2 regions of the Sphingobium sp. R-21 genome follow, and region 2 is predicted to be linked to the other one. Evidence: predicted binding sites of a transcription regulator. Region 2 holds the regulator's gene; the other holds the start of a gene.

Region 1 (12,073 bases), on a different replicon from region 2:
ACCTTCAGGTCAGCCTTCTGGCCTGGCGCGGCGAATTCGCGCAGCGGCACGCGGCCTTCCGACTTCAGGCCGACGTCGATCAGAGCCATGTCGTTTTCGATGCCGGTAACGGTGCCCTTGACGACGCGACCTTCGAAGCCGCCGTCCTCGCCACCGAGAGAATCATTGAGAAGCGCGGCGAAATCGTCGCGCGAGGGGAATGCCGTAGAGGCCATGGTAGTTTCCTTCATTCTTCATTGCTGGCCTACCGGTTGTATCCGGTGGTCTTTCAGGCCAAATCGTCCGCGGGGCCGAATACCCGCGCGAACATCCGTAAGACCTGACGAGTCGACGCCTGGTGGATAAGCGAAAAGGGCGCCTGGGAACTCCCGGCACCCGGCATCGCGTCAGGCCTGTCGCCGACGTTCCAACTGGGCGTCCACCAGTGCAATGGCCTGCCGGACGGCGGCGTCTATAGTCAAATTGCTGGTGTCGAGCAAGTCCGCTCCATCGGCCATACGGAGCGGCGCATGGTCGCGGCTCATGTCGCGGGTGTCGCGCGCCTGGATGTCCGCGATCAGGCTATCCATGTCGGGATGGCCGCCATGGTCGAGCGCGTCCTGATAGCGCCGCTGGGCGCGAACATGGACGCTGGCGGTGACGAAGATCTTGGCTTCGGCATCGGGCGCGATGATGGTGGCGATATCCCGGCCATCCAGGATCGCGCCGCCGGGTTGGGTCGCGAATTCGCGCTGCCGATTGACGAGGGCCTGACGCACGCTCTGATGGATCGAGACGCGGGAGGCGAGCGAACCGACGGCCTCGCTGCGCAGAGCAGGATCGTTCAGCATGGCGGCGTCGAAATCGCAGGCAGCGAGAGCGTCCGCTTCGTGATCGGGATCACCGCTTCGCTTCAAGACGGCGAGCCCGACAGCGCGATAGAGCAGGCCGGTGTCAAGGACGGGCAGGCCATAATGACGGCCGAGCGCCTTGGCGATGGTGCCCTTGCCGGAAGCGGCTGGACCGTCGACGGCGATGATCATGATGCTTTGCCTTTCCGCCATGCCTTGGCAAGGCCGATGAGCGCGATGATGGACCACACGATCTCCAGCGCCAAGGACGCGATGTTGAAATGGATGGTCAGCGAATAGATCAGCAGCAGTGCGCCGACCAGGTTCAGCAGGTTGAACAGGATGAAGTTCAGCGTCTTCGCCATGTTGCTGTAGGCATAGGCAAAGACCATCATGCCACTGCCGATCAACCCGATGATGCTGGCGAGATCGAAGGTCATGTCAGCGCGCCGAGCGATTGCAGCAGGGTGGTGAAACCCGGGAAGCTGGTCGCGACGGGGCGCATGTCATCTATGGTTACACCATTGCTGGAGACAAGGCCCGCAATCGCGAAGCTCATGGCGATGCGGTGGTCCAGCTTCGTGGCGATCGGACCGCCGCCGGGCAGGAGCGTGCCATTGCTGCCCTCTATGACGATGCCGTCCTCCAGTTCCTCGACCTGCACGCCGATGGCACGCAGCCCCGCCGCCATGGTCGCGATACGGTCAGATTCCTTGACGCGCAGTTCCTCCAGTCCGCGGAATATGCTGCGTCCTTCGGCCAGGGCGGCGGCGATGAAGGCGACGGGATATTCATCGATCATCGACGGCGCCCGCGCCGGATCCGGCTCCACCCCCTTGAGTGCCGAGGCGGTGATCACGAGGTCGCCCACCGGCTCCCCGCCGACCTGGCGCGGATTTTCGACAATGATGTCGCCGCCCATTTCCCGCAGCAGATCGACAAGGCCTGCGCGGGTTGCGTTGAGGCCGACATTGGCGATCGTGACCTTCGATCCCGGAACAAGAAGCGCGGCGACCATCGGGAAGGCGGCCGAGGAAGGATCGCCGGGAACGGTGATCGATTGCGGGAGAAGTTCCGCTTCGCCCCTGAGCGTGATGATGCGCGTGCCGTCCGCTTCCACCTCGACCTCAAGGTCTGCGCCGAAGCCCTTGAGCATTTTCTCGCTATGGTCGCGGGTAGGGACCGGCTCCACGATGCGGGTGATGCCGGGCGTGTTGAGCCCGGCAAGCAGGATGGCCGACTTCACCTGCGCCGACGCGACGGGGAGGCGGTAGTCGAGCGGTACGGCCGGGCAGGCGCCGCGCATCGTGAGCGGCAGGCGGTCGCCGGGGCTGCTTGTGAAACTCGCGCCCATGCGGGACAGCGGATCGGTGACGCGCGCCATGGGGCGCTTGCTGAGCGAGGCGTCGCCCACGAAGGTCGCGGTGATGGCGTGGCTGGCGACAAGACCCATCAACAGGCGGGTGGAGGTGCCGCTATTGCCCATGTCGAGCGGGCCGTCCGGTTGAAGCAGGCCGCCGACGCCGACGCCGTGGATATGCCAGATGCCGTCCGCATCCTTGCTGATGTCCGCACCCATGGCCCGCATGGCGGCCGCGGTGGCCAGCACATCCTCTCCCTCCAGCAGTCCTTCGACCCGGCTTTCGCCCACGGCCAGCGCCGAAAGCATCAGCGATCGGTGCGAAATGCTCTTGTCGCCCGGCACGTGGATCGAACCGGAAAGGGCGGGGGAGGCGGTGAAGGTCATCGGGGTCGGCTGGTCGGAAAAAGCGGTCACGGGTCAATCCGTCTGCAAAACTTGAAAAAATGCGCCCGGCTTTTGACAGCGCGGCCTCGCTATGGCAAGGCGCCGTCTCTTCGCGGGCGACCCTGTCGTGCCGCGTAATTTCTGTTTTGAGCACTCGCAAGAGAAGGATAAGGCCGGACATGGTCAAGGCTGAATGGGGCACGAAGCGTACCTGCCCGAAATGCGCCACGCGCTTCTACGACCTGGGCAAGGATGACCCGGTCACCTGCATCAACTGCGGCACCGCCTGGGAACCGGAACCCGTGCTGAAGTCGAAACAGCCGTTGCCCTATGAGGAAGCGCCCAAGAAGGTCATCGAAACCGCCGACGGTGAAATGGAGACGGCCGACGACGATCTGGACCTGGATCTGGACGTGGATGATGACGGCGATTCGCCGGACAATGACGTCGATCTGGGCGGCGACGACGACCTGGGCGTCGATGCCGGCGGGGACGATGGCGACGACGACAATTAATTGAATTTTGTGCTTGCCAAGGAGTTCGCTGCCACCTAATGGCAGCGGCCTCCGAGGCGCCGGACCCAAACGGCGCCGACACTGGAAACGGGGCCTTAGCTCAGCTGGGAGAGCGCCTGCATGGCATGCAGGAGGTCAGCGGTTCGATCCCGCTAGGCTCCACCAGTTTTTCGGGAAATGAAATGTCCCTAGGGACATTTTTCCGAAAAACTCCCGAGCGCAAGCAAGGGGTGTGTCGAGGTTGCAAATGACTTCGATCAACGCTCCTGGTGATTTGGGCACGGGACGTCCAGACATAAGGCCGACGGCTTTGACGCCGGACATGGCCTGATCCATTGGGATGCGGTATGATGCCGCAAACGATGGGGCCTTAGCTCAGCTGGGAGAGCGCCTGCATGGCATGCAGGAGGTCAGCGGTTCGATCCCGCTAGGCTCCACCAAATTTTCCTATCATCCGAAATGCCTTGCCATCGGCAGGTCGCTCGATCCTGTCGGGCGGGAGGCTGCTGATTGCGGCCGATTTCCTTGATTTTCCGCCGAAGTTCACAGTGTATGCGCGCGCGTGCCTGGGCGCGCGTATCCGCGGGGGTCTGATATGCCGGACATTTCAAAGACGGCGTCTGGTAGGTCGGTCGGGACGGAATAGGACAGGCGAAAATATCCCCTGTTGGACAAATAGGACGCTTTTTGAGGATGCTGTTGCTGCTGGGTTACGGTTGAGCCTTATTTCGTCGTCTGCATCGCAGATGCTGCCGCCTGTCGCGATATGCAGTGCAAGGCTTAGCGGAGCCGGCTGACTCGCGATCATCGTCAGCTAGCCATTTGGATTAGCTGCTGAATTTTTCGAGCTAATGCTAAATGCGAAGAAGCGTAAATAAAACAAGGCAGTAGTGTCGCGGCAAGTTCAGTTCGTGAAGGGGGGAAGAACGTGCCGAAACTACTCGCTACGATTTTATGGTCGACTTCGATTGGAGTAATCCCGGCGCAGGCTCAGGCCCCGATGACAAGCTCCGCGGGTGTCGCCAGCGTCCAATATGTGCCGGTCGGCACCAAGTTTGCGGTTCGCATTTTGGCCGACCTGACCACCAAGAAGAAGCAATCCTATTCCGGTCAAAGATTTCCGATTGAAACAGTCGCTCCTGTAATGATTGGTCCGCTGGTGGTCATTCCCGCTGGAACGCGCGGCGAAGGAGAGATCATTGAAGCTCGCAACAAAGGCATGTGGGGCAAGTCGGGCTTTGTCGAAGTTCGCGCCGTCCACCTTAATATGAGCGGACGCCGCGTCCGTTTGACGGGCGGAATCAACGACAAGGGAGTAACGGGTACGGCGGTAGTTGTAGGCGCTGTCATGACTTCCTGGCCATTGGGTTTCATCATGACCGGCACAAGCGCCCGCATCCCTCGCGGAACTGCGTTCACCGCCATTCTAGATGAGGATCTTCCATTCATCATGGGCGCGCCGGCCGGCGACATGTTGGCGCAATCGGCATTGGCAACGACGCAACAACCCATGTCCGACGGGGGCGAGACGGAGTTCCGCAACGGGGTGCCACAATGAAGATGCGTTTCGTCTTGAGCGCATGGCTCAGCGCGAGTTGCATGGTCTCGGCAGTAGATGCACAGATCCTCGCTTCGCCTTTGCCAGGCGTGTCGCAGAACAGAGCCGATGCTCCCCGCTGGATCGACGGCACCATTGTGCAACTTTCGGTGGTGGATGCCGTAGGCAGCAGAGGGGCGAAGCCGGGGGACAGGTTCAGGCTTCGAGTGGAAGCACCTGTCTGCGTTGACGGGAGGTTGGCGATCCCTGTCGGGGCAACGGCCTGGGGAGAAGTACTATCCTCCTTTCGCAGTAGCGCCGGCGGAACACGAGGACGGTTAAGCTGGCATCTGCGCGAAGTTGAAACCGCCTGGGGGCCAGTTTCGTTGCGCGGAGATCAGGAAGCCGTCGGAGCCTCTGGCGCGGACTCGGTTGCTGTTGCCGTATATCTTATTGGAATATACGGATTTCTTTTGAAAGGCAAAAATGCAGGGTTACGGACCGGTGATCTTATGTCCGGCTATATTGTCGGGGGGGTGCGAGAGCCGGAGCATTTGATGCCCATTGTTTTGAACCATTCCGGAAACGCATGTTGAAAATCAAGCCGGCTGGACGAAGCTGTCCATCACCCGCTTGCGTCCGGCCGTCTCGAAGTCGATCTCCAGCTTGTTGCCTTCGATCTGCGCCACGGTGCCATAGCCGAATTTCTGGTGGAAGACGCGCAGGCCGATGCTCATGTCGTCGCGACCCTTGTTGCCGAGCGAGACGGCTGATGTGCGCGCTTCCACGATCCGGATGGGTTCGGTGGTGAATTGCCCGCCCTGCTGGGCGCGCTGCCAGCCCGGACCGCGGCCGGATCCCCGTTGGACATTGGCGAAGGGATCTGCACGTTCGGACCAGTTGGCGCGCCAGAGCGAGGCGCCGCCAGCCATGCTGCTCTCCTCCTCCACATGTTCGGGAGGCAGTTCCCCGACGAAGCGCGAAGGGATGGAGCTGGTCCACTGGCCATAGATGCGGCGGTTGGCGGCGTGGAGGATGATGCAGGATTTCCGCGCCCGCGTGATAGCGACATAGGCGAGGCGACGCTCCTCCTCCAGACTGTTGAGGCCGCCTTCGTCCAGCGCGCGCTGGGAGGGGAAAATTCCCTCCTCCCACCCTGCCAGGAAGACCGTATCGAACTCCAGCCCCTTGGCGGCGTGGATGGTCATGATCGTGACCTTGCGCTCGTCCTGCTGCGCCTCATTGTCCATGACGAGGCTGACATGCTCAAGGAAGGCGCCCAGCGTCTCATATTCCTCCATGGCGCGGGTCAGTTCGCTCAGATTTTCCAGCCGTCCCGCGCTTTCGGCGGTGCGTTCGGCCTGGAGCATGGCGGTGTAGCCGCTTTCGTCCAATATCTGCCGCGCCAGCTCGGCATGAGGCAGTTGCGCCGCGCGGTCGCGCCAGCGGGCGAGATCGCCGATGAAGGCGCCCAGGCTGCGCCGGGCCTGCGGCGTCATCTCATCCGTGTCGAGTATCCGCGCAGCGGCGAGGGCGAGCGGTATGCCCTCTGCGCGGGCAAGCCGATGCAGCTTTTCCACCGCCTTGTCGCCCAGGCCGCGTTTGGGAACGTTGACGATCCGTTCGAAGGCCAGATCATCGGCAGGCTGGTTGACCAGGCGAAGATAGGCAAGCGCGTCGCGAATCTCGGCACGTTCATAGAAGCGGAAGCCGCCGACGATGCGATAGGGCAGGCCGATCTGTATGAAGCGGTCTTCGAACTCGCGAGTCTGGTGCTGGGCGCGGACGAGGATGGCGACCTCGTCCAGCGACCCGCCTCCGCGCTCTATCGATTCGATTTCTTCGCCTACGCGCCGCGCTTCCTCCGGTCCGTCCCATACGCCGATGACCCGGACCTTTTCGCCCACGTCGATGTCCGTCCAGAGCGTCTTTCCCAGGCGATTGCCATTTTCCGCGATGACCCCTGAGGCAGCGCCCAATATATGGGGTGTCGATCGGTAATTCTGTTCCAGCCTGACGATCTTCGCGCCCGGAAAATCCCTTTCGAACCGAAGGATATTGGCGACTTCCGCGCCGCGCCATGAATAGATGGACTGGTCGTCATCGCCCACGCAGCAGATATTCTTGCGCGTCTGCGCCAGCAGGCGGAGCCAGAGATATTGGCTGGAGTTGGTGTCCTGATATTCGTCCACCATGATGTAGCGGAAACGCTGCTGATAGCTTTCCAGAACGTCGCGGTGGCGTTTCAGAATCGTCAGAACATGCAGCAGCAAGTCCCCGAAATCGCAGGCATTCACATCGCGCAGGCGCGCCTGGTAGGCGGCGTAGAGCTTCTGCCCCTTTCCGTTGGCATAGCCCTCGCTCTCGCCGGCGCCGATTTCCTCCGGGGTCAGGCCCTTGTTCTTCCACTGGTCGATAAGGCCGGCGAGCTGGCGGGCGGGCCAGCGCTTCTCATCGATACCCTCGGCCTGGATGAGTTGCTTCATCAGGCGAAGCTGATCGTCCGTGTCGAGGATGGTGAAATTGGATTGCAGGCCGACCAGTTCGGCATGGCGGCGCAGCATCTTTGCGGCGATCGCGTGGAACGTGCCGAGCCACGGCATGCCCTCTATTGCGGGGCCGATCATGCGACCGACCCGTTCCCGCATTTCCCGCGCCGCCTTGTTGGTGAAGGTGACAGCGAGGATTTCGGAGGGATAGGCCTGCCTGGTGGCGATCAGATGGGCGAGGCGGGCGGTGAGCGCCGCCGTCTTGCCCGTGCCTGCGCCGGCGAGGACCAGCACCGGCCCCTCGGTCGTGAGCACGGCTTCCCGCTGGGGTTCGTTCAGCCCCTGAAGATAGGGGGGATCATCGGGCGAGGGAGCGGGCAGGGTCATGAGCTGTCAACTAGGATGCTGGGCGGGAAGCGGCAAGAGCGGGCCCCTTGCGCTACCGTTCCTTCTATGAGAACAAAAGGCGAATCATGCAAGGAGAAAGGCCATGGTCTCTGGGCGATGCCAATGTGGGGCTATCCAGTATGAAGCGCGGGGGGAACCAGTCCATAGCGCGCTGTGCCATTGTTCGGATTGCCGGAAAAGCGCCGGAGCGCCGATGGTCGGCTGGGCTCTGTTTCGCGAAGATATGGTGACTGTGACGGGCAAAGCCGTGAGCTACCAGTCCTCCGAAAATGTGACGCGGGAATTTTGCGGAACCTGCGGCACGGGGTTGTTCTATCGCAACTCTGCTTTCTTTCCGGGGATGGTCGACATCCAGACGGCAACGCTGGACGACCAGTCCGTTCTGCCGCCCACCATCCATGTGCAATTCGCCGAGGCTGCGCCGTGGATGGCGGGTGCGCATGAATTGCCCAAGTTCGAACGCTATCCGGAGCATTGAGGCCCCACCGGGGAGCGTCATTGGGGCATCGTCTGACGGCGCGATCGCAACGGTTCGTCGCCATCGCAGGAACGCAGGCGTAATGCATCCGGTTCTTTGTCCAGCCCGAATGGCAGAACGGGGTGAGAACAAGGAAAGGATGATCCCGATGAAATCGATCCTGTTGGCTGGTGCGGCCATGCTGGCCTTTTGCACTGGCGTCACTGGTATGGCGATCGCGCAGGACATGCCTGCTTCGACGCAGCCGCCAGCGACCGGTGCGCCGCCTCCGCCCGAACAGGGCGCGACGCCTGCCACACCCGCCACGCCGGCCGACCCCGGAGCGGCTTCCGCCAGTCCGGCGACACCGGCTACACCGCCGCCCGCCGCTGATCCCAATGCTGGCCAGCCGATGGGTGCCGTGCCTCCTGAGACGGGCATGCAGCCGGCGCCCGCCGGCGTGCCGCATGATCCCTCCGCTCCGGTCGGCACGTCTGCCAACCCCGCTACGGTCGGCGGCAACATGACTCCTCCGCCAACTGAACAGAAGGATTATCCGCTGTGCAGCAAGACCGTGCAGGATAGCTGCATCAACAGAAGCGAAGCGCCCAAATCTATGCGCAAGCGGCGCTGACGGCTTTCGGGCCGGGCAGGGCGGCGATGATGGCCGCAAGCCCGGCCCGGTCCCGCGCCGCATCGGCAAGGCTATGCTGGTCGAGCACAGACAGGAAGGCTGTGGTGGCGGCCCGCAATATGCCCGACAGGCCACAGGCCTGACGTAGCGCGCAACCCTCACAGTCGGCCATTTTCATGTCAGGCTCGCTATGGCGGACGACTTCGCCCAGGCCGATAGTCTCTGCCGGACGCGCCAGGGTGAAGCCTCCGCCACGTCCCCTCTGGGTCTTCAGAAAGCTGCCTTGGGCGAGATGATGCACCACCTTCATCAGATGGTTGCGGGACAGGCCGTAGGCGTCAGCGATCTCCGGGATGGTGGCGCGGCCGCCTGGTGCGACCGCGAGATGGATGAGAACGCGCAGGGCATAGTCGGTGTGGCGGGTCAACTGCATGGCATCCACGCTTATAGGCCATAGGACGGGTCTTGAACATATATCCTGTTTACATCTTAAAACATGCATAGTAGATGCACCTTTGTAACTGCTCGACAAAGGTGCATCCATGACCCAATTGACCAACGACACCATTGCCATCGTGAAAGCGACTGCCCCTGCCTTGCGCAAGCATGGCGTGGAGATCACGACGGCCATGTACGCCCGTCTGTTCATGGATGCGTCGATCAGGGATATGTTCGATCAGGCGGCGCAGGAAAGCGGGGAGCAGCCCAAGCGGCTGGCTGCGGCGATCCTGGGCTATGCCGAGAATATCGACAGGTTGCAGGCTCTGGACGGCGCCGTCGCGCGGATGGTGCAGCGCCATGTCGAAACGGGGGTCAAGGCGGAACATTACCCCAAGGTGGCCGAAGCGCTGCTGCCCGCCATCCGCGATGTGCTGGGCGAGGAGGTGGCGACCGATGCCGTGCTGGACGCCTGGGGGCAGGCCTATTGGTTCTTGGCCAATATCCTGATCGGCAAGGAGGCACAGGCTTATGAGGATGCCGAAGCGGCGTGATCCGGCGTGAAGGGCTTCCGCGAGGACCGGGGCCGATCGGAGGGGCGGATTATTCCGCCTGGTCCGTTGCGCGTAGCAGCGTCAGCCGGGCTTTGCCGACGTCCCGGACCGCGTCGGTGGCGAAGCCCTTGACCTCGACATCTTCCCGGCGGTCGGTCTCGATGCTGATCCATGTGGCGGGGCCGGTCCAGCCCAGGCGGCTGAGCTTGTCCAGCGCCACCATGCCCGCCCCGCTTTGATAAGGCGGGTCCATGAAGATAAGGTCCAGCGGCTTGCTCGCCGGGCCAAGCGACAGGACGCTGCTCTGGCGAATGTCGGGACGGATGCCAAGCTTGTCGCCATTGGCGCGGATCGCATCGAGCGCGGCACGGTCCTGTTCCACAAAGACGCAGCTTGCCGCGCCGCGTGAAAGCGCTTCGAAACCCAGGGCGCCCGAGCCGGCAAAAAAATCGCCGACGCTCAACCCCTCGAAGGAGCCGATCCGGCTCAGCAGCATGGAAAAGAGGGTCTCGCGGGTGCGATCCGCCGTGGGTCGCGTCGCGTCGCCGCGGGGCGCGACGAGGGGGCGGCCGCGCCACTGGCCTGCGACGATCCTCATTTCGCGTCCTTCAGGCTCTTGCGGAACAGGACCAGGTCGTGCTGGCGCACCTCCTCGACCGCGCCGGATGCGAGTTCGCCCAGGTGGAAGGGGCCATAGCTGGTGCGGATCAGCCGGTTCACCTGAAGCCCCAGATGTTCGAGCACGCGGCGGACTTCGCGATTCTTGCCTTCGGTCAGCGTCATTTCGATCCACTGGTTGCGCCCGGTGCGGCGTTCCAGATTGGCCTCTATCTGGCCATAGCGGATGCCGTCGATCTCCAGCCCGTCGAACAGATCCTCAAGCTGGTTCTGGCTGACCTCTCCGAAAGCGCGGGCGCGATAGGTGCGCGGCACGCCGGTCGAGGGCAGCTCCATCTGCCGCTTGAACTCTCCATCGGTGGTGAGCAACAGCAGGCCTTCGGTCGTCATGTCGAGCCGTCCGATCGGCATGACGCGGGGAAGGTCGGCCGGCAGCTTGTCGTAAATGGTGGGCCGCCCGCGAGGATCGCGCTCTGTCGTCAGGAAACCCGATGGTTTGTGAAAGAGGAACATGCGCGCGGGTGCCGGCGCGGCGACCGGGTTGCCGTCGACGGCGACGCCGTGAAGCGAGGTCAGGAGCGTGGCGGGCGTGGACACTGTCTCCCCGTTCAGCGTGATCCGTCCTTCCTCGATCATCCGCTCAATCTCCCGCCTGGACGCAATGCCTGCGCGGGCGAGCAATTTGGCGATGCGCTGCGGCTCGTTCTTGCCGCTAGCGACGGCTGCGGCGCGGGCGGGATGGGGATTGGCCGGTTTTGCGGGCGCCGTCCTGGCCTTCTTGAAGGGCGGGCGAGCCGGGCGGGACCCTGGCACCGGTTTGGCGTCATTCGGACGTCTGGGACCACCGGAGCCCGGCCGACGCGGCGGCCCAGATTTTTTCGGCGGTTCCACAGAAGAGTTCCTTTTCAAAACGGGATGGCCTCCCCATATTGGAGAAGCCAGGAAATTGACGAATGGTGCTGTCCTTGCGCCCATGCGCCAGGACGATGCGAAACCCCTGCGGGGCGCTGCACGTTGGTCGGTTGAATGGCGCAAATGGGGCGTATCGGCAAATGTTTTTCGGGCTGGTAAAAGGGGAAGCCGGAGCGCGGGAGCGCCGCAAGGCCATTCGCAGCGTGCTGGTGGTCGAGGATGAACCGCTGGTTGCCTTCGACAATGAACATGTGCTGGAAATGGCGGGCTATCGCGTCGCCGCGACCGTCGACGAATATGCCCATGCCGTCAGTGTCATGGAGGAGGAAAGCGTCGATCTGGTGATCGCGGACGTGACCCTTCATGGCGAGAAGAGCGGCATCGACCTGGCGCGCTTTGCCGCAGGTCGAGGAGTTGCGGTGCTGTTCGTGACGGGCGCCTGCCCTGTCGACGCGCGAGGCTTGGCACTGGGATGCCTGGCAAAGCCATATGCGCCGCGCGATCTGTTGGCGGCGATCAATGTCGTGGATGCTCTGCTGCGGGGCAAGATTCTGCCTCGCTTGCCCGATGGCCTGCACCTGTTCGGGGATGCTGTCTGATCCGATCGCCGATATAAGATGGGCGGACGGCTTGCCACACTGACATTTGCCCATATGGTGGCCCGGACTATCATCGTCCGGGGGCGCATCAATTTATGACCGACATGGCGAAGGGCTCGACAAGCTGGCTGGATGCGGTGAAGCCCTATATGCAGAAGGCGCCCTTGGGTGCCTTTTTTCTCGGTATATCGTCGGGCTTTCCCTATGCGATGATCGGCGCCACGCTGACCACCCGGCTGGCGCAGGACGGCATCGACAAGAAGGCGGTGACGGCGTTCACCCTCGCTTTCCTCGTCTATAATCTCAAATGGCTGTGGGCCTGGGTCGTCGACGGG
Region 2 (12,073 bases):
CCAGCCTGGGTTATTTCCTCAATCCGCTCGTCAACGTCGGGCTGGGCATGCTGCTGCTCGGCGAGCGACTGAGGCTGGGACAACTGGCGGCGGTGGCGGTCGCCGCGGTCGGCGTCGCCATCATGGCCGCAACGGCGCTGACGACGCTCTGGATCAGCGTGGCGCTGGCATTTTCCTTCGGCTTTTATGGACTGATTCGGAAAATGACGCCGGTTGCCCCCATGGTCGGACTGGGTGTCGAGACCTTTCTGCTGATGCCGCCGGCCGTCGCCTATCTGTTCTGGCTGTCGATGCACGGCGGCGCGAGCTTCGGACAGGATATGCCGACCACCGTCCTTCTGATCGCAGCTGGCGCAGTTACGACCATTCCTTTGGTCCTGTTTGCGATCGCCGCGCACCGATTGCCCATGGCGACGCTTGGCCTGTTGCAATATCTGGCGCCTTCCATCCAGTTCCTGTGTGCCATCCTGCTGTTCGGCGAAAAACTGACGATGGGACAGATGGCTAGCTTCGGATTGATCTGGCTCAGCCTTGTCGTGTTCGCGACGGACGGCCTGAGCGCCGCCCGTCGCAACCGCCTGGCATCGGTTTAGGCGAACTCGGTCGCTTCGAAGCGGACAGGCTCACCCACTGCCTCATTCGCCAGTGCATCTTCCCACATGACGCGATGGCCGCGGATGATGGTGCCGACAGCCTTGCCGGTCAGTTCCATCCCCTCAAAGGGCGACCAGTTGCAGCGGGAGGACAGCCAGTCGCCACCCACCGTCCAGCGCTTCTTCAGGTCGACCACGGTGAAATCGGCGTCATAACCGATCGCAATGCGGCCCTTGCCCACCAGGCCGAAGACGCGCTGCGGCCCCGAAGAAGTCAGTTCGATGAAGCGACGGAGCGACAGCCGCCCCTCCGCCACGTGATTGAGCAGCAGCGGGACCAGCGTCTGCACGCCCGGCATGCCGCTGGGCGAGGCGGGATAGGATTTCGCCTTCTCCTCGATCGTGTGCGGCGCATGATCGCTGCCCAGAACGTCGGGCACCCCCTGGTTCAGCCAATGCCACAACCCGTCGCGATGCGCGCCGGAGCGGATCGGGGGGTTCATCTGCGCATAGGTACCAAGACGCGGATAGGCATGCTCCGCCGCCAGGGTTAGATGCTGGGGCGTGACTTCACAGGTTGCGATATCCTTGTTTCGGCCGATATATTCCAGTTCTGCGGGCGTCGTCACATGCAGAATGTGAATGCGACGGCGCGCCTTGCGGGCAAGATCGATGATCCGCCTGGTGGCGATCATCGCGCTTTCATCGTCACGCCACACGGGGTGAGACGACGGATCGCCTTCCACCCGCAGATCCTTGCGCGCGTTCATCCGTGCCTCGTCCTCGGCATGGATGGCGACGCGTCGGGTGCCGCTGGCGAGGACACGGGACAATGCGTCGTCATCGTCAACCAGCAGGCTGCCGGTGGAGGCACCCATGAAGATCTTGACCCCCGAGGTGCCGGGTATCCGCTCCAGTTCCTTCAACTGCTCGGCATTGTCCGCGGTGGCGCCGACATAGAAGGCATGGTCGCACCACATGCGATGATGGGCGCGATTCAGCTTGTCCCGTACCCGCTCGGCAGTGTCGGTGTTGGGATTTGTGTTCGGCATCTCGAACACGGCGGTGATGCCGCCCAGCACTGCCGCGCGGCTGCCCGATTCCAGATCTTCCTTATGCTCCAGCCCGGGCTCGCGAAAATGGACCTGACTGTCGATGCAGCCCGGCAGCACGTCCAGGCCTGCGCAGTCGATCACTTCGCCCGCATCGCCCAGGGACGCGCCGATGGCGACGATTCTGCCGCCGCTCACGCCCACATCCACGCTTTCCGCGCCGCCAGGGGTGTGCACGGTTCCGTTCTTCAGGAGGAGGTCGAAAGTCATGTCGGTCTCGCCAGCTTGGGGGTGGGCTTGGATATGATGGGCGTTTGTCCTACCTAAAGCCGATGACCGGCACCACCCTTACCGACCGCGCCCTCCTCAGAATTTCCGGCGAGGATGCGAAAAGCTTCCTCCAGGGCCTGCTCACCCGCGACGTCCTGAAACTGAAAGAGGGGGAACCGCGCTGGACCGCACTGCTGACGCCGCAGGGTAAGGTGCTGTTCGATTTCATCCTCTGGGCAGGGGGTGACGATGTGCTCATCGATTGCGAGGGCGCTCAGGCGGATGCCCTGATGAAGCGACTGACGATCTACCGGTTGCGGCGCAAGGTGGCAATCATGCCGGAGGATGCGCTGGCGGTGCACTGGGCTCTCGAAGCGCCCGGCAAGCCGTTCGATCCGCGCCTGTCGGAACTCGGCCACCGCTGGATCGCAGCGCCGGATGAAGGCGATGCATCCGCGGCATTCCGGGCGCACAGATTGTCGCTCGGCATATTCGAAGGCGCGGGCGAACTCGGTCAGGACCAGCTCCTCTGGCTGGAAACCAATGCCGGCGAACTCAGTGGCGTGGATTATGACAAGGGATGCTATGTGGGGCAGGAAAACACCGCGCGCATGCATTATCGCAACAAGGTGAGCCGGCGCCTGGTCGCGGTGCCGATGGCACAGGCCGACGAGAAGCGGCAGAAGGCTGCGCTGGCCGATCTTGGCCTCTCCATCGAATTGCGGCGGATGGAGGATATGGATCCCGCCGCCCTGCCAGGCTGGCTTGCCGCGGCCATGGCGGACCAGGCCGCCGAATGAGGCACGTTGTCGTCGCGCTGCTGGGCGCGTGGCTGCTGATCTTTCCCGCGCAGGCGGAGACGCGCTGGAAACTCGTCCGAAGCTATCCGCACGATCCCGGCGCCTTTACCGAGGGGCTCTTCTACCATGATGGCGCCCTGTATGAGAGCACGGGCCTGGAGGGCGAGTCAGAGATTCGGAAGGTCGATCTCAAGAGCGGCAAGGCGCTGGCCCACCGGATCATTCCCCGCCCCTATTTCGGAGAGGGCATCGTCAACTGGAAGGACCGGTTGATCAGCCTGACCTGGCGGCATCGGCAGGGCTTCGTGTGGAAGCTGAGCGATTTTTCCCCGGTTTCCCAGTTCCGCTATGAGGGCGAAGGCTGGGGGCTGACGCAGGACGGGCACAGCCTCATCATGAGCGACGGCACTGCGCAGCTTCGCTTTCTGGACCCCGAAAGGCTGACCGAGGAACGCCGGATCACCGTGACGTGGAATGGCCGTCCTGTGGACCGCCTCAATGAACTGGAATATGTGAAGGGCGAGATATGGGCCAATATCTGGTACGATACCCATATCGCCCGGATTGATCCGCGCACCGGCGCGGTGATCGACTGGCTCGACATCGCCCCTCTTCTGCAGGCAAGCGGCGCCAGAGACAGCGAGGCGGTCGCCAATGGCATAGCCTATGATGCGAGGACCGACCGTCTGTTCGTCACGGGGAAGAACTGGGCCAGATTGTTCGAGATAAAGGTCGAGAAATAGGGCGGGCCAGTGAACTTCAACACCAAGCGCAATTCGCCGGAACCCGCCATGGCAGGGGACAATGCCCCTCTCCCCGCGCCCCGAGCATGTCAAATGGATGGGGAGAAAAGGTCCGGAGGGTTCTGTTGCCCGGCCCCTCCGGAGGCCGCTGAATTCCCTTCTGTTGCCCGGTGGGTTCAACCGCGTTCTTTTTGAGTAATGTCAGGCCGTGAGGCCATCAATTACGCAGCAAGAGCAAGAGCCTCGTTATCGTTGGCACTTGTGAGTTTTGAACCTTTTTACGGCGTACTCAGGCCGGGTAAAGGCACCGCTTTTCAACACACGTCGATCCTAGTTCGGCCCCGTCACGCGCCCCGAAAACCGGGGAATGTGGTGGAGCCGCCGGGTACCGCCCCCGGGTCCGCTGCGCCTATTGCACGATACGATTTATCACCATAGCCGGGCGAACCCGGCAACGCCTTATATGGAGAGGCGCATCCGGTTTATCAAGCCGTCGCCGTTCGCAGGTCCAGGACAGTTCTCCCATCGATCCGGAATCCCGACTCTTCCCCTGCCTCCGATCCGGCGCTAAAGCCGCGGGATGATCCTCGTCATCGACAATTATGACAGCTTCACCTGGAACCTCGTCCACTACCTCATGGAACTGGGCGCGCAGGTTGAGGTCGTCCGCAACGACGCCATTTCCGCCGGCCAGGCCCTTTCCACCGGCGCGCAGGCATTTCTGCTCTCGCCGGGCCCCTGTACACCCAACGAGGCGGGCGTCAGCCTTGATCTCGTCGCCGCCTGCGCCGATGCCGGGGCGCCGTTATTGGGGGTGTGCCTCGGCCATCAGTCGATCGGCCAGCATTTCGGCGGTCAGGTCGTGCGCGGCGGGCTGATGCACGGAAAGACATCGCCGGTCACGCATGACGGCACCGGGCTGTTCCAGGGGCTGCCTTCGCCCTTTACGGCCACCCGCTATCATTCGCTGATCGTCGAGAACATTCCCGAAAGCCTTGTCGTCAACGCCACCAGCGAAGACGGTTCGGTCATGGGATTCCGGCACCGTGACCTGCCGATTCATTCGGTGCAGTTCCACCCGGAAAGCATCGCCACGGAACATGGCCACGACATGCTGGCGAATTTCATGCGGATCGCCGGCATTCCGGTCCGCGAACGCGTGGCGGGCTGAACCGCTTTCCCCGGCAGTCCGGCCGCCTGTCCTCCTGCTTCCTCAACGCCGGAAAATTGATCACCGTCAGTCCTGCGAATCCGGAATTAGGCGGCGCGATATGGCACCGCCCAGTACCACTCTGTTGCACATCCATAGCGACTTTCGCGTATCCCATCTCGACTCTGGCACCTTCCCATGATTAAGGCAGCGACCATGACCCGCCTGCCCGACCCTTGCGAGCCTCTCGACGCGCAACAGGCCGCAACAGCTTTCGACATGCTGTTCGATGCCGAGTTGCCGGAGGAGGAAATCGCCAGTTTCCTTGTCGCCATGGCCCGGCGGGGCGAGACGGCAACGGAAATCGCCGCCGCTGCCCGCGCCATGCGCAAGCGCATGATCCCGGTCACGGCGCCTGCGGGGACGATCGATGTCTGCGGCACGGGCGGTGACGGGCATCACACCCTCAATGTTTCGACCGCGGTGTCGCTGGTCGTCGCCGCTGCCGGCGTCCCCGTGGCCAAGCATGGCAACCGGGCAGCCTCCTCCAAGGCGGGCGCGGCCGATACGCTGGAGGCGCTCGGCCTGGACCTGGCGCGAGCAGCCACGACAGCAGAAGCAACGCTGGCCGATCTTGGCATCTGCTTCCTTTTTGCGCAGAATTATCATCCCGCGCTCAAACGGCTTGGTCCCATTCGCAGGGCGATCGGGGAACGCACCATCTTCAACCTGATGGGGCCGCTCGCCAATCCCGCAGGGGTGCGCCGCCAGCTGGTCGGCATCGCCCGCCCTGACTATGTCCCCGTCTATGCAGAGGCGCTGGCGGAACTGGGCGTCGATCACGCGATGATCGTTTCCGGCGACGAGGGACTGGATGAATTGTCGCTGGCCGGCGGCAACGTACTGGCGGAGGTGAAGGGCGGCAGCCTTGTCGCGATGCGTCGCCTCACCGCTGCGGAACTCGGCCTTTCCACCCATCCGGTCGATGCGATCCGGGGGGGCGACCCCGCCTTTAACGCTGCCGCCCTGCGCGCCCTGTTGCAAGGCGAAGCCGGCCCCTATCGCGATGCGGTACTGCTGAACGCTGCTGCCGCCCTTGTCGTGGCGGATGCCGTATCCGATTTTCGCGAAGGCGTGGAGGAAGCCGCCGAAACCATCGATCGCGGCCTTGCCAATGCGCTTCTCAATTGCTGGATTGCCTATAAATGACGAACAAGCTGATCGAAATCTGCGATATGAAGCGAGAGGAGGTCGCCAGCCGGAAGGCGGCAACCGCCATTTCCGCGCTGCACGCCCGCGCCGCCGAGCAGACGCCGCCGCGCGGCTTTCGCAAGGCGCTGGACGACGCAGCCCGCTCCGGATTCGGCCTGATCGCCGAGGTCAAGAAGGCCAGCCCGTCCAAGGGCCTGATCCGCCCGGACTTCGATCCCCCCGCCCATGCCCGCGCCTATGCGGCTGGCGGCGCAGCCTGTCTGTCAGTGCTGACCGACGCGCCCTTTTTCCAGGGGCGTGACGACTATCTGGTCGCGGCCCGCGCCGCCTGCGCCCTGCCGGTGCTGCGCAAGGATTTCATGATCGATCCCTGGCAGGTGCTGGAAAGCCGCGCATTGGGGGCGGACGCGATCCTGATCATCGTCGCGGCGCTCGACGACAATCAGATGGCGGAGATAGAGGACGCCGCGTTAGGCCTGGGCATGGACGCGCTGGTCGAAGTGCATGACGCGCAGGAACTGGAGCGGGCGATGAAACTCCGCTCGCGCCTGATTGGCGTCAACAATCGCGACCTTAGAGACTTCACCGTCGATTTCGCCCGGACATATGAATTGATCGGCTATGCTCCGGAAGGCTGCACCTTCGTCGCGGAAAGTGGTATCGGCAGCCACGATGACCTGATCGCCATGGCGGATCATGGCGTCCGCTGCTTCCTGGTGGGGGAAACGTTGATGAGACAGGCGGACGTCGAAACGGCCACACGCAAGCTGCTGACCGGCCAATGAGCAAGCTCACCCATCTGGACGAGGAGGGATCGGCCCATATGGTCGATGTTTCCGCCAAGGCGACAACCGCGCGCAAGGCCGTCGCGAGCGGCCGCATCAGCATGAGCGCCGAAGCGGCGGCGGCCATCGCGCAAGGTTTGGTGAAGAAGGGCGATGTGCTGGCCGTCGCCCGCGTCGCCGGTATCATGGCGGCCAAGCGGACCTCCGACCTGATCCCGCTCTGCCACCCCATTGCGCTCAGTTCCGTCAGCGTCGACCTCGACCTGGACGGCAACGGCGTGTCCGTGACGGCGACCGCAAAGACGGCCGGACAGACCGGCGTGGAAATGGAGGCGTTGACCGCCGCATCGGTCGCGTTGCTGACGGTCTATGACATGGCGAAGGCGCTGGACAAGGGCATGATCATCAGCAACGTGCGCCTGCTGGCCAAGAGCGGCGGCAAGTCCGGCGACTGGACAGCCAGGGAAGATGGCACGGTATGAGCCTGCTTCCCGTTGCGGAGGCGCAGAACCGCCTGATGGCGCTGGCAAGGCCGCTGCCGACGGATCATGCGCCTGTTGCCGCCTGCGCCGGACGCTGGCTGATGGAAGATGTCGCAGCACTGCGCGAGCAGCCCTGGGCCGACCTTTCTGCGATGGACGGCTATGCCGTTCGCGCCGCCGAATCGCCGGGGCCATGGCAGGTGGTTGCCGAAAGCGCGGCGGGTGGGGCGCTTCCTCCGCCGATCGAGCCCGGCCAGGCTTGCCGCATCTTCACCGGAGCGCCCTTGCCGCCGGGCGCAGACGCCATATTGATCCAGGAAAATGCTGCCCGCGAAGGAAATAGGCTGCGCGGCCTCGAAGAGGCGCTGGCTGCGGGCCGCCATGTCCGCTCGGCCGGCTCCGATTTCCGCAAGGACGATCTCCTGCTGACCGCCGGCAGCGCGCTTGGCCCCGCGCAGATCGCGCTTGCCGCAGTGGCGGGGCATGGCGCACTGCCCGTTTCCCGCCGGGCGCGGGTCGCGTTGATCTCCACCGGCAATGAACTGGTGCCGCCCGGCGCGTCGACGCAGCCAGGCCAGCTTCCGTCATCTAACGCACCCATGCTGGCGGCCCTGCTTGCGAGCCTCCCCTGCGACATCATCGACCTGGGGATCGTGCGAGATGACCTGCCCGGCATGGCCCAGGCCTTTGCTCGCGCCGCCGATGCCGATGCCGACATCATCGTTTCGACCGGCGGCGCGTCGGTCGGCGACCATGATGTCGTCCGTCCAGCCTTCGCCCAGGCTGGCGGCTCGCTCGATTTCTGGAAAATTCGCATGCGGCCGGGCAAGCCGCTGATGGCAGGGACATTGGATTCCGCCATCTTCCTGGGCCTGCCCGGCAATCCGGTATCAGCCTTCGTAACCGCGACGCTGTTCCTGCTGCCGCTGGTCCGCCACATGATGGGCGCGGCATCGCCCCTGCCGCGCACCGCGGTCGCGACATTGGCAGCGCCACTACCCGCCACGGGGGAACGGGACGACTATCTTCGCGCCTTCCGCACTGAAGCCGGCATCGTTTCGGTGACGTCGCAGGATAGCGCCGCCACCGCCGCCCTGGCCATGTCGGACTGCCTCATCCTGCGCCCCGGAGGCTCCGCTCCGGCGGCGGCAGGCGATCCCGTCACGGTGCTTCCCCTTGCCTAAGGCCCTTGCATAAGGAAAGGGGCCGCCACGCGACCCCTCCCAGTGCAAAGCTGATGATTGTTCAGCGCTGCTGCTTGCCGGGCGACTTGTCCTGACGGCGCTCATCACCCATTTGGCCCTGCTGGTCTTCCTGCTGTTGCTGGCGTCCGCCCTGATTGGCACGGTCGCCGCCCTGCTGATCGCGACGTTGATCGCCGCCCTGGTTGTTCTGGTTGGCCATCTTACTCTCCTATTCACCTTCTTCGGGGAAGGCACGCTTGAAAACGGCCCGGCTGCTCGCGCGTTCCCATAAACGCGGCGAACCGTTAGGCGCTTGACTTGCCCCGTTCCGTTTCCTATGCGTTCCCTATCCGTTCCAAAGAAGGGCAGGCGAAATGTTGACACCCAAGCAACAGGAATTGCTGAGCTTCATCCAGATCCGGCTGGAAGAGGGAGGCGTATCTCCTTCTTTCGAGGAGATGAAGGAAGCGCTGGACCTGCGGTCGAAATCCGGCATCCATCGCCTGATCAATGCGCTGGAGGAGCGCGGCTTCATCCGCCGCCTGCCCAATCGTGCCCGCGCTCTTGAAGTGCTCAAGCTGCCCGATGCCATGCATCGCGCGCCCAGGCTGGTCGTTCCTGCCAAGGCGCCGGTGACAACTGCTCCTGCCTTGAGCAAACCACCGATCGTCGCCAATGACATATTGGAGATTCCCCTGCATGGCCGCATCGCGGCCGGTGTTCCGATAGAGGCATTGGAGGGACAGAATATGCTCTCCGTACCCGCGGCACTGCTTGGGACCGGGGATCATTATGCGCTGGAAGTCGCAGGGGACTCCATGGTCGAGGCAGGCATACTCGACGGCGACTTCGCGCTTATCCAGCGCACCGAAGTCGCGCGGGAGGGGCAGATTGTCGTCGCTCTGATCGATGAAAATGAAGCGACGCTCAAATATTTCCGGCGAGAAGGGCCCAAAGTCAGACTCGATCCTGCCAATAGTGCCTATGAACCGCAGATCTACGACCCGCGTCAGGTTCGCATTCAGGGCAAGTTGGCCGGACTGCTGCGACGCTATAACTGACCGCGTACGGACCGGCGCGGCCAAGGGGAAGGTCGCGCAATCCACGGATGCCCGTCGTTCCGCATTTTCGCGCTGCGCACGCTACCATGGTCCAGATCGATGGCCAGCCCCCCGGTCTGAGCGAGGAATCGTCTGTCCACCTTCAACCAGCGAGGTCGGCAGGCGCCCGGCAGTCTACGGTCACTGACGACGATATCGGCATTGGCGCAATCCCGCGCCAATATCGCATGGTCGATATTTACATTGCTTCGGGTGAGCAAAATGTTCCACTTCCGTCCCCCGCCCATCAGGCGGACGGCGCAGAGATCAAGCGAACAACGTGCCTGGGGCAACGCCGGCAATGCTTCCAACGCGCCACCGTAACCAGCGCTTTCCGCCAGCATGTCGCGTGTGTAACTTCCAGCCCGTGCCCGCAATATCGCCATGCCACTTGCGGTGCGAACCGCGACGTGGCGGCCATCGCTGCTGATCAATATGCCAGGCATCGGGGTTGCGAGGATCATGGTCACGCCTGCGGCAACGGGCATCAGGCCCGCCCAGCGCCAGTGACTCCGCCATAGGAGGCACCACAGCATGCCGAGCATCACGAGGCCGAAAACAGCGCCGGATTGGGCGGGCGTCAGCATCACTGCCCATGGGCTGGATGCTACGCCATGGGCCACCAGCAGCAGCAGGTCCAGCGCCCGCGCAGCAAGCCACCAGAAGGGCGCGCCCCACCCGCCCAGATCGAACAGCAAGGCCAGCGCTTCCAGCGGCATGACGACCAGAGTGGTAAGGGGTATGGCGACCAGATTGGCGACCGATCCCAGCATGCCCGCCTTGTGAAAATGGAACAGAGCGATCGGCGCGAGGACCAGTTCGACCACCAGACCCGTAAGCAACATGCCCGCAAGACTGCGCCCCAGCCGGCGCCATGCCGCCTCGTCGCGCGCGGCTGCAAAGCGTCGGAAAGCGGGATGCTCGCCCAGTGAAACCAGAGCGACCACGGCGGCGAAACTCATCTGGAAACTCGGTCCCATCAACGCTTCGGGCCATATGGCGAGCACCACCAGCGCACCGGCCGCGACCAGGCGGAGGGTGATCGCATCCCGCCCCGTCGCCAGTCCTCCGAGCACCAGCAGGGCAGCGATGCAGGACCGCACGGTCGGCACTTCGGCGCCGGTAGGCAAGTTATGGTTAACACCAGTGGCTACAAGACCACAAAGTCAGGTCTGGCACCGTGTCCGTGTTCTGTGGCAAACACAGGCCATGTGGAGCCTTACACAGAAAGTCACATTCGATCCCAAAAGCGGACGACCAGAAGCGCCTCTATACTGGCGCCTCACGACCTTCTGCGTCATCGCAGCGTGGGTGCTGGCGCTCATATTATTCTTTTATACGGCGCTTGCGATCCGCGATGGGGCACCTGATTTAGCAGCCACTTGCGCCCTAATGGCAATCGCCATGCTGGTCATCGTCCACTGGCGCAAAAGGCAAATTCGTCAAGAGCAGCGTAAGTTCGACCAGCTTGTGGCCGATTACGAAAAGGCCATTTCAAACCCGACATAGCCAGCAGCGCCAAACTGACAGGCCAGGAGCCAATTAAGTGGAAGTGATCGGGATCATTCTTGCGGTGGCATTCGCCTCATGTCTCCTTTTCGGCTTTCGATCAGGCAACATGCCAATCAAAGCGCCATTGCGCGAACCCAGCCGTCACGAAACGCCTCTCTATTTTTGGTCGTTGCTGCGTTCTACGGGGTTGGCCTCATCTTAGGTGCGAGCATGATTATATCTGGCTAAGGCGCTGGGCACATTTTCATGATCCACGGATTTCTGAGGGTTTTAGCGTGTTGACTCCTATAACGCACTGGTCAGGATCGTATAACCGAGGCCGGCCAAAGCTCCACCGCCTGCCGCAAGGAGCATCAGCGGCCAATCAAGCGCTGCCCGGCGGCTGAGCGCCATCAGCCGCATCAGCAAAAAGATCACCACACCGATCAGTGCCGTCACATGCAGGCCGCTGATCGACAGGAGATGCGCAAGGCCGCTCCGCCGCATCGCCTCCGCATCGGCTTGCATGATCGCACCCTGATCACCCGTGGCCAGCGCAGCAGCAATGCCGGCCCCCTCGCCCGGAACGCGCGTCAGAATGTGATCGAACAAACGCGTTCTCAGGCGCGGACCTGTGGTGGCGGGTCGCAGGATCGTGATGGGCGGCAGCGCACGGCCGGTTGCGCCGATACCATCGAAATAGGCCCGGCGCGCAAAATCATAGCCGCCCGGCAAGCTGGGCGGCGCAGGCGGCATCAGCCTGGTACGGACGGCCACGACGGCCCCCTCGCCCAGTCCAGCCGGCGTCGAAGACTCGTCAAGATTGATGCGTATCAGGGCGGGCAGCGCCGGCATGCCGATCGGCCGGATCAAAAGCCGACTCATGCGCTGAGCAGGCAATCTCTGAACGGATTGGACTTCTCCCTTCAGCGCAACAATGACAGGGCGGGCCAGCGGGGGCGATCCCACCAACATCGCCTTGCCCCAGACCAGCAGGCAACCCATGCAGGCCAGGAGGCTGCCAGCGATGAGCGCCTGCCGCGTCCGGCCACCCGATGGCAAAAGCAGCGCAGCGGAGGCGACTCCCAGCATCACGCAGCAGAAAGCAAGCCAATCCAGCCGGTTGGGCAGAACGAACCAGGTGGCTATGCCCGCCGCCAAGGCCACGGGAACCCAGAGCGGCAACCGTTCGCGCTCTTCCTCCAGCCACA

The links. Region 2 encodes LexA, which represses DNA repair genes until DNA is damaged. Its sites were predicted from a motif close to GTTCCNCNCTTGTTCT; they were not measured.
Region 1: the regulator LexA is predicted to act here: its motif matches at 7,575-7,590, upstream of ACN9MX_RS03965 (ATP-dependent helicase).

What each region holds. Positions count from the first base shown of each region.
Region 1 covers NZ_CP184374.1:839,938-852,010, forward strand. The annotation lists gene rpsA (30S ribosomal protein S1) at 1-215, opposite strand, end outside; gene cmk ((d)CMP kinase) at 387-1,022, opposite strand; gene ACN9MX_RS03935 (CBU_0592 family membrane protein) at 1,019-1,270, opposite strand; gene aroA (3-phosphoshikimate 1-carboxyvinyltransferase) at 1,267-2,607, opposite strand; gene ACN9MX_RS03945 (TIGR02300 family protein) at 2,757-3,092, shown strand; tRNA gene ACN9MX_RS03950 (tRNA-Ala) at 3,182-3,257, shown strand; tRNA gene ACN9MX_RS03955 (tRNA-Ala) at 3,457-3,532, shown strand; gene ACN9MX_RS03960 (hypothetical protein) at 4,093-4,650, shown strand; gene ACN9MX_RS03965 (ATP-dependent helicase) at 5,229-7,505, opposite strand; gene ACN9MX_RS03970 (GFA family protein) at 7,609-8,004, shown strand; gene ACN9MX_RS03975 (Fe-S oxidoreductase) at 8,153-8,617, shown strand; gene ACN9MX_RS03980 (RrF2 family transcriptional regulator) at 8,598-9,050, opposite strand; gene ACN9MX_RS03985 (globin domain-containing protein) at 9,160-9,609, shown strand; gene rsmD (16S rRNA (guanine(966)-N(2))-methyltransferase RsmD) at 9,659-10,207, opposite strand; gene ACN9MX_RS03995 (pseudouridine synthase) at 10,204-11,118, opposite strand; gene ACN9MX_RS04000 (response regulator) at 11,280-11,738, shown strand; gene ACN9MX_RS04005 (AmpG family muropeptide MFS transporter) at 11,834-12,073, shown strand, end outside.
Region 2 covers NZ_CP184375.1:1,083,667-1,095,739, reverse strand. The annotation lists gene rarD (EamA family transporter RarD) at 1-593, shown strand, start outside; gene ACN9MX_RS19600 (dihydroorotase) at 590-1,915, opposite strand; gene ACN9MX_RS19595 (YgfZ/GcvT domain-containing protein) at 1,978-2,715, shown strand; gene ACN9MX_RS19590 (glutaminyl-peptide cyclotransferase) at 2,712-3,458, shown strand; RNA gene ssrA (transfer-messenger RNA) at 3,608-3,951, opposite strand; gene ACN9MX_RS19580 (anthranilate synthase component II) at 4,039-4,629, shown strand; gene trpD (anthranilate phosphoribosyltransferase) at 4,825-5,817, shown strand; gene trpC (indole-3-glycerol phosphate synthase TrpC) at 5,814-6,605, shown strand; gene moaC (cyclic pyranopterin monophosphate synthase MoaC) at 6,602-7,087, shown strand; gene glp (molybdopterin molybdotransferase MoeA) at 7,084-8,271, shown strand; gene ACN9MX_RS19555 (hypothetical protein) at 8,333-8,491, opposite strand; gene lexA (transcriptional repressor LexA) at 8,646-9,332, shown strand; partial or broken gene ACN9MX_RS19545 (ComEC/Rec2 family competence protein) at 9,323-10,531, opposite strand; gene ACN9MX_RS19540 (hypothetical protein) at 10,461-10,880, shown strand; gene ACN9MX_RS19535 (ComEC/Rec2 family competence protein) at 11,169-12,073, opposite strand, start outside.